One region of the Lutispora sp. QWL-02 genome, then DNA from elsewhere that is predicted to be linked to it. Evidence: riboswitches for the same ligand, from Rfam matches in the RefSeq annotation. Region 1 holds a riboswitch; each other region holds the start of a gene.

Evidence for each region. A riboswitch is a leader RNA that binds a small molecule or an ion and turns the genes downstream of it on or off. The one in region 1 is predicted to bind cyclic di-AMP.
Region 2: it holds a riboswitch for cyclic di-AMP, as region 1 does, so the genes downstream of both, AC4HCY_RS18660 (peptidoglycan-binding domain-containing protein) here and AC4HCY_RS10900 (C40 family peptidase) in region 1, are expected to answer to the same signal.
Region 3: it holds a riboswitch for cyclic di-AMP, as region 1 does, so the genes downstream of both, AC4HCY_RS14245 (GNAT family N-acetyltransferase) here and AC4HCY_RS10900 (C40 family peptidase) in region 1, are expected to answer to the same signal.

Annotation. Positions count from the first base shown of each region.
Region 1 is NZ_CM177762.1:2,341,800-2,345,010, reverse strand. Features, by position in the region: gene AC4HCY_RS10910 (transposase) at 1-234, shown strand, start outside; gene AC4HCY_RS10905 (PHP domain-containing protein) at 527-1,345, opposite strand; cyclic di-AMP (ydaO/yuaA leader) riboswitch at 1,685-1,823, shown strand; gene AC4HCY_RS10900 (C40 family peptidase) at 1,827-2,528, shown strand; gene AC4HCY_RS10895 (asparaginase) at 2,530-3,211, opposite strand, start outside.
Region 2 is NZ_CM177762.1:3,914,359-3,917,569, forward strand. Features, by position in the region: gene larE (ATP-dependent sacrificial sulfur transferase LarE) at 1-558, opposite strand, end outside; gene AC4HCY_RS18655 (hypothetical protein) at 682-804, opposite strand; gene AC4HCY_RS18660 (peptidoglycan-binding domain-containing protein) at 910-1,974, opposite strand; cyclic di-AMP (ydaO/yuaA leader) riboswitch at 1,977-2,103, opposite strand; gene AC4HCY_RS18665 (MOSC domain-containing protein) at 2,393-2,830, opposite strand; gene moaA (GTP 3',8-cyclase MoaA) at 2,897-3,211, opposite strand, start outside.
Region 3 is NZ_CM177762.1:2,995,320-2,998,530, reverse strand. Features, by position in the region: gene AC4HCY_RS14255 (thioesterase family protein) at 30-449, shown strand; gene AC4HCY_RS14250 (helix-turn-helix domain-containing protein) at 468-1,181, opposite strand; cyclic di-AMP (ydaO/yuaA leader) riboswitch at 1,456-1,591, shown strand; gene AC4HCY_RS14245 (GNAT family N-acetyltransferase) at 1,730-2,353, shown strand; gene AC4HCY_RS14240 (alpha/beta-type small acid-soluble spore protein) at 2,408-2,608, opposite strand; gene clpB (ATP-dependent chaperone ClpB) at 2,880-3,211, shown strand, end outside.

The sequences.
Region 1 (3,211 bases):
CGCTGGTTTACACAAGTCCCTAGAGGCTCGCAACTCTGGAAAGACCTATACTCAAGAAGAGCACGCATCGAATCTGTGATCGGCGATACGGTCCTCAATAACGGATTAAAGTCCCCATTATTCCGGGGTACAAAAAACTTCTTCGTGAGGACTGCCTTGGTATGCATGACCCAACATGCAAAAGCCATAGCTGAAGTCCTTGAGAGTATAGATTACCAGAAAAATGCCGCTTAATCCATAGGAAATTTAATCCTTTACTCCTATGTTTAGCTAAGCTCTGCCATTTTACAATGGTAAACTCTTCCTATCAACTGCACCTTTTTTAATTTTCAATGATCAGTCCTTTTGTTATTGCTTTACTGTTAATTACTGTTACTTTTTGGTGTCCGTAACCAATTTATTTCACTTTACTGAACACCTACATAGAGTTCAGAACTAAGAACTCAGGGTGAATGTATTCCTTTTGGGTCTTATTAGTTTTGTTAGTTCAGTGATTTATGTTTCATTCTATTGCAATAACTCTAATTTATATACCAAGCCTTATGCTGCCGCGCGCAATACTTGGTATGCCGATTTTCCTTGCAGCAAAAAAGGTGCCGTGACAGTCAGAGCCTCCGGTTATAAAGAGATTGTTAGCCTGGCAAAATTTACTGCAATGCTTTGTTATATCGGGGTTATTCTCAGGATGGTAGCATTCTATGCCCATTATGCCCTCATCCAGCATGCCATGCAATATGTCTTTAAAATTAAAGCGATAAAAGGGTGCGCCCGGATGAGCCAACACAGCTATACCGCCTGCGTTTTTTATCACAGAAATAACTTCTTTGGGATCAGGAAACTTCATTTTTTCAAATGGATTTCCCCAGCCGTCGAAAAGGGGGAAGAAATCTTTTGTATTACTGCAGATCTTCTTGTCTATCAAATAGTTTAAAGCTTTCCATCCGCCCCGCTTCGGATTATTCTGATAACGGCCGTAATCCGACAGGCTCACGTCAAGGCCTTTCTCATAGAGGAATTTTATGCTTTCCTCATCTTTTTCTTCCATAAAATCTCTATTCCGGGATATCAGCTTTAGCAAGCCGTCGTCAAGTATATCTATGCCATACCCAAGTATATGAAGATTAGCTTTATTAAAGGAAGTATCAATTTCTACACCCGGTATAAAGGCTAAGCCTGCCTTTGCCGCAAGCTCAGCCGCTGTCTCTACATTTTCTACTGAATTATGATCCGTAATAGCAAACATGCTTATATTATTCTTAATTATTTCAGCAACGGCTTCATCAGCGGTCCACGTCCCGTCTGAAGCTGAAGTATGAATGTGCAAGTCTATCTTATCATTGTTCAAGATATTATCCTCCATTCAAAAATAGTAAAAATCTTTCATAGCAAGTGAAAGATTTCAATAGCTATTATACTACGAAGCTTTATCCTGCACAATATGTATTATATGCAATTTTTCCCTTCTAAAAGCGCATAACAAATTAGAGCACCGCCTCTTCAATCATTTTTATAACCGCTTGGCACAGTTGAAAATAAATGCATGGACGGAAACAGCGGCTTTATATGATCAGGATAACTATAGCTTGTTGAAATTTACTATATAATGCTCAATAAGTCATATTATGAATATTATATATCTTCTTCAATATATTACAGGTTTAATTATATGCTTCTGTCTTATATAATTACAAAAAAGCCTAGTCCACCTTTTGTGGAGCGGAGGAACTAACTCTGGGGTGAATAAACGGGCTCTTAAAGGCCGTTTAAGGGAAGCTCTCAACCTAATCCGTCAACTAACTTCGCAGGCTGATGAGAGGAGAATATTGATGCAAGGAAGATATTCGAAGCTGTGCTTCACAGTCTTCGCAATGGTATTAGTCATTTTTTTGTCCGCTAATATTGTACAAGCTGATTATGGCTATACTACACTGAAAATGGGCATGAGGGGCTCTGATGTGAGCACGCTTCAGACCAAGCTCAAAGGTTTAGGATATTTCAATAATAATGTTACAGGCTATTTTGGAAGTATAACAAAAAATTCAGTCATCAGATTTCAGAAAGCAAATGGTTTATATGCTGACGGAATAGTAGGCAAAAATACTTACAGGGCATTGAACAACAGCTCGTCAGCTGCCTTAAGCTCCAGAGGAACGGTTGAGAGAACAAGCGGGAGCAATATCGTGGCGGCAGCAAAATCTTATATGGGAGTGCCCTATGTATGGGGCGGAACTTCTCCAAGCGGTTTTGACTGTTCCGGTTTTGTCCACTATGTCTATGGTAAATATGGAATCTGGCTTCCAAGGACTACAGAATCTTTATATCCCACCGGAACCTATATAACCAAAGCTAATCTCAGAGCAGGAGATCTTGTATTCTTTACAACTTATGCTCCGGGTGCATCCCATGTGGGGATATATATAGGCAACGGCGACTTTATCCATGCCAGCAGTTCAAAAGGCGTAACTATTAGCAATTTAAGCAACAGCTATTATGCACAAAGATATTTCGGTGCAAAAAGAGTGATGTAGCCTATATTTCATTCTCGTAATATTCGCCTTGCTCCATGATACGTCGCAATTTCTCCATATCACGAGTCAAGGAAAGAGCCAGCATAAGCTTTATTCTGGCTTTCTGGCCCGGAAGATTTCCGCCTAGGATTATTCCCATATTTCTCAGTTGCTTACCGCCTCCTTCATAACCATAGGTATCCAATACTCTTCCGGTAGGACATCTCGATACCATTACTACAAAAACTCCATTATCTATGGCATATTTTATGCCCTCAATCATTTTAGGAGGCACATTTCCTCTCCCCAGGGCCTCAAGCACAATGCCTTTGGCACCTGTATCCACTGAGTATTTTATAAATTTTGAATCCATACCCGCAGCACATTTTATCAGATCCACATCGGTCTCAATTCCATCTGTAGGTATGTACTGTCTGTTTATTACATCTCTATGGAATATTACCCTGTCGTTATCTACAACCCCCAGAGCCCCGAATTCCAAAGACTTGAAAGTATCCAAGCTCAATGTGTTCGTCTTGGTAACTTCTCCGGCTGCATTTACTGTATTGTTCATTACCACCAGTACACCCTTATTTTTTGAGTACGGTGAAATCGCTGTACATACGGCGGCTGCCAGATTGCTGGGTCCGTCATAGCCCAATTCAGAACTGTTTCTCATAGCGCCGGCAACGACTATGGGCTTC
Region 2 (3,211 bases), 1.6 Mb from region 1:
TGCCGTTATCTCTTCGCCATAGGGAACCCGCGATGCCAGGCATGCAAGGCTTGGCTTGTCATAAGTGCTGAGCCCCAATTCCTTTGAAAGCTCTCTTATCTCAGCCTTAGTAAGGCCGCACTGCTTCAAAGGGCTTACAACCTTGAGCTCCTGCAGCGCTTTCATTCCCGGCCTGTAATCCCCTTCATCATCAGAGTTCGTCCCGTCAGCCACTATATTGAAGCCTCTTTCCGATGCAGCTTTAATTATATCCTTAAAGATATGCTTTTTGCAAAAATAGCAGCGGTCCTTCGGATTGATCTTAAACTCAGGCAAAGACAGCACATCCATTTTGAGCACCAGATGCCGGGCCTTCATCTGCTTAGCCAATTCCTCCGCTTCTTTTTGCTCCTCCTCCGGTATGACCTGGGATTTTACCGTAACCGCCAGCACATTTTCTTTTCCTAAAGCCTCTATTGCGGCTTTGAGCAAAAAGCTGCTGTCCACCCCGCCCGAATACGCTATTGCCAATTTTCCATATTCCTTCAACAAGTTTTTTAGGCTTTCGTATTTATTCATGCTTTCCTCCTGCGGCAAATATAATACTTTGTATATTATTATACTTTATTGTTGGGTCATGAAGTAGTAAAATCTAAAAAAATACCTTGAAATAGAATATGATTACCATCAAGGTAGTTATTATTACCTTTGTAATGCTCCCCAGCCAATGGCTTGAAAGCCCGTACCGGGCAATCCGGATATGAAAGTGACCGATAACCCCACAATTATCAATGCAGTGCTGACGATCAAATATATTCCGCTCATCTCTGATTCCCCCTATATCAATTTATCCTATTATACGCAGTTTTTGAGAAAAAGTTTAAAGCCCGGGATATGCCCGGGCTTTAAAAAACCGTACTGCGATGTTTGCTATTTTCCTGCTGCTTGTTTTACTGCTTTTTGGTGTGCCGAATCTACTTTATTGGTGCCGTGAGTTCTGCTATTGAGAAAATGAACATCAAAATGCCCATCCATATTGTTGCCTTTAATAGTATCTAAGTTGGTTCCGGTGCCAAAGCCGCCGCTGCGGCCCTTTACTGTAACATTCTTAGGTTTTGCTTCCAGCCCTGCATGGGGCATCCCTGCCATGGAAGCAGCGATCCTACTGCCCCCTGTTACTATGACAACAGGTCTTCTGTTCCAGCTCCAGCTTCCGCTGTATATTTCCTTCATGATCTTTGTATCTTCTGCTGTCAAAGGTTCACAATCGGCATGATTGCTGCCATAGGTCCTCATTATGTTAAAGCTCTTTCCCGTCCACAAATCTATGAGCTGGGCTTCCGCACCCCTGTAAAATATGCTCTCAACCTCAGACCACCAATCCAGCAATTCTCCATACTTGTCACCCTTCGAAGAATCGTATGTATCTTCTGCGTCTTTTATAGTATCCTTAGAAGCTTCTTTGCGATCCGCTCCGCCTCTATCTGCCAATGCTGCTGTTCCACTCTTTACGAAAAGCTTCTCGGCCGTTTTGAGATCCATGATGCCGTCTGCTGCAAGGCCCTTGTTCTTCTGGAACTTTTTCAATGCAGCCTTGGTCTTTGATCCTGCGATACCATCAATGCTTCCGCTGTATAAGCCCAAGCTTTTCAAGGCTGATTGTACATCCTTGATACTGTAGGATCCTGTGCTGCTTCTGCTCGCTATGGTATTGCTGCTTGTCCCGGCATTGAGCAAAGCTTTCTGTGTTGCAGTGCCTGCAATGCCATCCTGTTTGAGTCCACTTTTTGCCTGAAACTTTAATACGGCACTCTTCGTCTGATTACCATAATAGCCTGTTATGCTGGAATTAAGGTAACCCAATGCTTTTAGCTTTGTCTGAAGCTGTTTCACCAACGTCCCGGTGCTTCCGGTTTTCAATGTGTCTCCAAAAACCGGAGTCACCATTAACAAAGCCAGTACCATAAAAAATAGTAATAGTTTCTTCTTCCTCATACTACTCTCCTCTCTTATGCTTACGAAGTTAGTTGACGGGTTCGGACAGAGAGTGCCCTATGGGTTTGTCCCAATTCACCCCAGAAATATCCTCCGCTCTCCGGAGAACCTGTTTAGCATATACTAAACAGATTCTAACGAGATTCAGCTAAAACAGTACGGCTTCTTATAGTTTACATAAGTATAAAGCCTGATGCAATGGTAATTACCACCATCCCATCAGGCCTCAGGCTATGTCCCTATGCTATTTTGAAGCAACAAACTTTGACATCATACGTGCAATATGCTTTAGTCTGTCAGTGATCGCAGGCTTCTGGGTACAGCTGCCCTTACAATTCTTGCAGTTGATGCAGCTGTTTATACCGCTCTGATATTCTCATCTATTTCCTCCAGCTTATCAAAGCCCTACCTCCAAAATCTATTCTATAACACTGATGGTGTCTCCGGGTTTTATGGTGCCTTCCTCCAATACCTTTGTAAAAATTCCTTCCAAAGGCATTATGCAGCTGCCTATTTGCTGAAATATGGCGCAGCCCACATGGCATTCCTTCCCTATTTGGGTGACCTCCTGGATGGTTTCACCTATTTGGAGCTTGGTGCCTATGGGAAGCTCATATAATACTATGCCCTCGGTAGTAAGGTTTTCTGCAAACTTGCCTGTACAAAGGCCTTCTATCCCGAGAGCTTTCATTTTATTTATGCTCTCGATGCCCAAAAGGCTTACCTGCCGATGCCAGTTTCCCGCATGTGCATCTCCTACCAAACCGTGATCTATTTTGAAATAGCCTTCGTCGATGGGTGTCTTTATTACTCCCTTTTTTTCACTTATATTTACAGCCAGAATTTTTCCTTCCATATTTTTTACAACTCCTTTTAATAGTTCTGTTGAATAAATGAGCCAGGAAGAACCGTCCCCGATGGTTCATCCGCCTATACGCATCATATCACGGTCTATGGCTTCACCGTCATCCAGATGGTGCTCCGAGGGTTTCTGCCATATGGCGCTTTCTATCAATTCCTTAACATTTTGTCCTTTTCTCAGGGTTTGCAAAACATCTATCTCCTGATTGGAATGCAAGCAGGGCTTTATCTTGCCGTCGGCGGTAAGCCTCAGTCTGTTGCAGCTGCTGCAAAACTTATGGCTTATAGGGTTTATGAGTCCTACTTTGCCCATTCCCCCGGGCAGCCTATAGTACTCTGCCGGGCTCGACTTGTCCCCTCCCTCTACAGGCTGAAG
Region 3 (3,211 bases), 650 kb from region 1:
GGTATTATAAAATAAAAGGGGTGATTTATATGAGGTTACCATTACTAAATATAGGCATGTCTAAAACTATCCAAAAGAAAATAACCGAAGAAGACACCGCACTGTATTTCGGCAGCGGCTCCATAAAGGATCTGCTGGCTACGCCCGTACTATCGGCCTTGATGATCGAAGCTGCGGTTTCTGTAGTAGACCCCCTTCTCCCGGACAATTACATCACTATCGGCAAATTTTTAAGCATCGATCATTTCCAGCCGACGGTAAAGGATATGACGGTTACGGTCAATGCTTCCATATCAGAGATTGAAAATAACAGAATCGTTTTCCAACTTAAAGCATACGATGAGCTAGGCGAGATTGGCAGCGGACATCATGAAAGGCATATTGTCAATCATGGCTTGCTCAGAGAAAAGGTCAGCAAGAGAATAGAAGGATTACAGCCTCAACCATAAATATGACAAGATTAAGGGTTATATTTTAAACTCTACTCTAACAACTTTCCCGATTATATTAATATTTTTCTGGTTCGATAGAATGGGCTGATATTCATGATTGTCTGCATAAAGAAGAATATCTTCCTTGTCTAGAAAAGCTATACGCCTGATATAGCATTTGTTTTTCTCCATATATAATATTATATCCCCGTTTCTTATGGAATCTGTGATAAAGACAAGAGCCAGATCACCTTTTGAAATTCTTGAATTAGCCATGGCATTATCCTGTGCAATATAATAAACAAATTCTCCATCGGGAACATTGGCTGCCTTGTTTTGAAAAACCGGCTCATATTTGTAATCCACTATATCATTTTTATTAGGAAAATCCTTTACTGAGGTTATTTTATCAATAACGGGAATCTTTCTGACAGCCTTGGACAATGCTGATGATATGGCATTATCATCCTCAGAAGGTTTTCTATCAGTAATTTTGTGCTTTAGGTTTTTAGGTTCATTTTTTTCATCATCATCTTCAAAGTATTGGGAAAAATATGAGGGTTCAAGCAAGTCAACGCTTATACCAAGGGCTTTAGAAATAGATTCAATAAGCTTTTGATTGGGAATCTTTTTCCCAGACTCAATATCAGCCAAGTATTGTTCAGTAACCCCGGACTTCTTGGCAAGCTCTTTTAAAGACAAATTCTTCTTATTTCTTGTGTTTCTTATATTTGTACCAATGATACTCATCTAAAAGCCTCCATTATTAATGTTGATTCCTCTGCAATCGTTGTTGGTATGAGCAACAGAGATTCACAAATGAGTCATTGCAGTAGACTCAATGTTAAAAAAAACTAATAAGCCATAAAATAAATTTACTTGTAAATGCATATTATTTATATTATCATAATATCACTATAGATGAAAGCTTGGTAAATAATTGTAAACTTTTTGTAACAGCCTGAAACATTATTTATTTTTTTACGTCTATGTAGTATAATAACATAATAAAAATTGAATAATGCTCATACTTTCGCTGAATTCCTTTGAGAGGAAACGGGGGAACCAATAATATGGGGTGAATCCCACTTTTGTGGGTAGGGCCATTCTCTTTCGGTCCGAATCCGTCAGCTAACCTCGTAAGCGTGGGAAGAGGAGGTTTGGGTGTATAAGGTCTATACGCTTTATGAAGTGTATTGAAAAAACCTTAAGCCGTGGATTCCTCCGCGGCTTTTTTTATAGCTCCTGCCTCCCCTGACAATCTTATATTTTACTAATAAATAAAAGGAGGTATAACTATGGTTGTAGTTAACAGAACCAGTGTAGAACTGAATCACTTTATATTGAAAAAGCTTCTAAGAGTGAGGAAAGCAAACAAAAATGATTTGAATGAAATATATGGCATAGCCTGCTCTGTGGGCAGCTCAGAAAAAATATCCGAGCAAGGTTTTTTGGTGGATGATTATAGAGCCAATCCTAAGTTTTATAAGAAGAAGCTATTGAAAGGTATCAACAGCCTTGATCACTTCTATGTTGCTGAATATGATAAGATATATGGTTTTATGATGACATATACGAAAGAGCAATGGCTGGAAGATAATCCGGATTGGCTTGCGGATGTGTATTGGAGACCGGATTTTGATAAAAGCAAGCTGGATAATTTCGTTGTCGTAGATAAAACCGCTATAAAGGCAGATTTGACAGGGCAAGGTATAGGCAGTCTTATTTATACAAGATTATTATCTGATCTAAAAAGTGAGGGTGTCCACAATATTTTCGCGGAGACAATAATAAGTCCCCAACCTAATTTTGCTTCTCTTCAGTTCAGAAAAAAGCAAAAATACAGCCTTGCCGGAATGCGATATGAAAATTATAACGATAATTTATATACAGATCTGATATATCACAAGAAGGTAGAATAATGAATATAATAAAAGCACCCCAAAAGGGGTGCTTTTATTATATTCATTATTCAATTATCTTCCAGACATGCTTCTTTCAGCCTGTTCTATCATCTTCTTAACCATGTTTCCGCCAACTCTTCCGGCATCCCTTGATGCTAAATCACCATTGTAACCTTCCTTAAGGTTTACACCTACTTCAGAAGCTACTTCAAATTTCATTCTATCGAGAGCGGCTGTAGCTTGAGGTACTACTTTACGATTTGTTCTTGCCATTAATATCACCTCCTGCTATTATATTTTACTTTTTTAATTAAAATATTAGTGTTATATTTTGCATACGCTGCTAAGTATTTCTTAGGAAAGTATTTATATTTAAAATAAAAAGTACCATGGCCAAGAAAAAACGATATATTATGCATATTTCCCGATAAATCCTTGAATAATGAAAATAAAGATGAAATAAGGCTCTTTAATTTAAACTATCAGTATGATATAAATAATATATGAAAGTCAAAGAAAGTCAAAGTCAAAGGGGATGAGGATTATGGATATTAACAAGCTGACACAAAAAGCCCAAGAAGCAGTTTTCGAAGCACAGAACCTGGCGATCAAGCTTAGCCATCAATCTATAGATGCAGAGCATTTGCATCTTGTTTTGCTGTCGCAAAAGGATAGCTTGATTTCAAAAATATTGACCAAAATGAATATTCCATTTGATTTTTATTATAAGGATTTAAATGATGAATTATTCAAAATGCCGAAGGTATATGGCAGCAATAGCAATGTTTCAATCACCAGAAGATTTGAAGAAGTATTTATAAAGGCCGAGGAAGAGGCCAAAAAGTTTAAGGATGATTTTATTAGCGTTGAGCATCT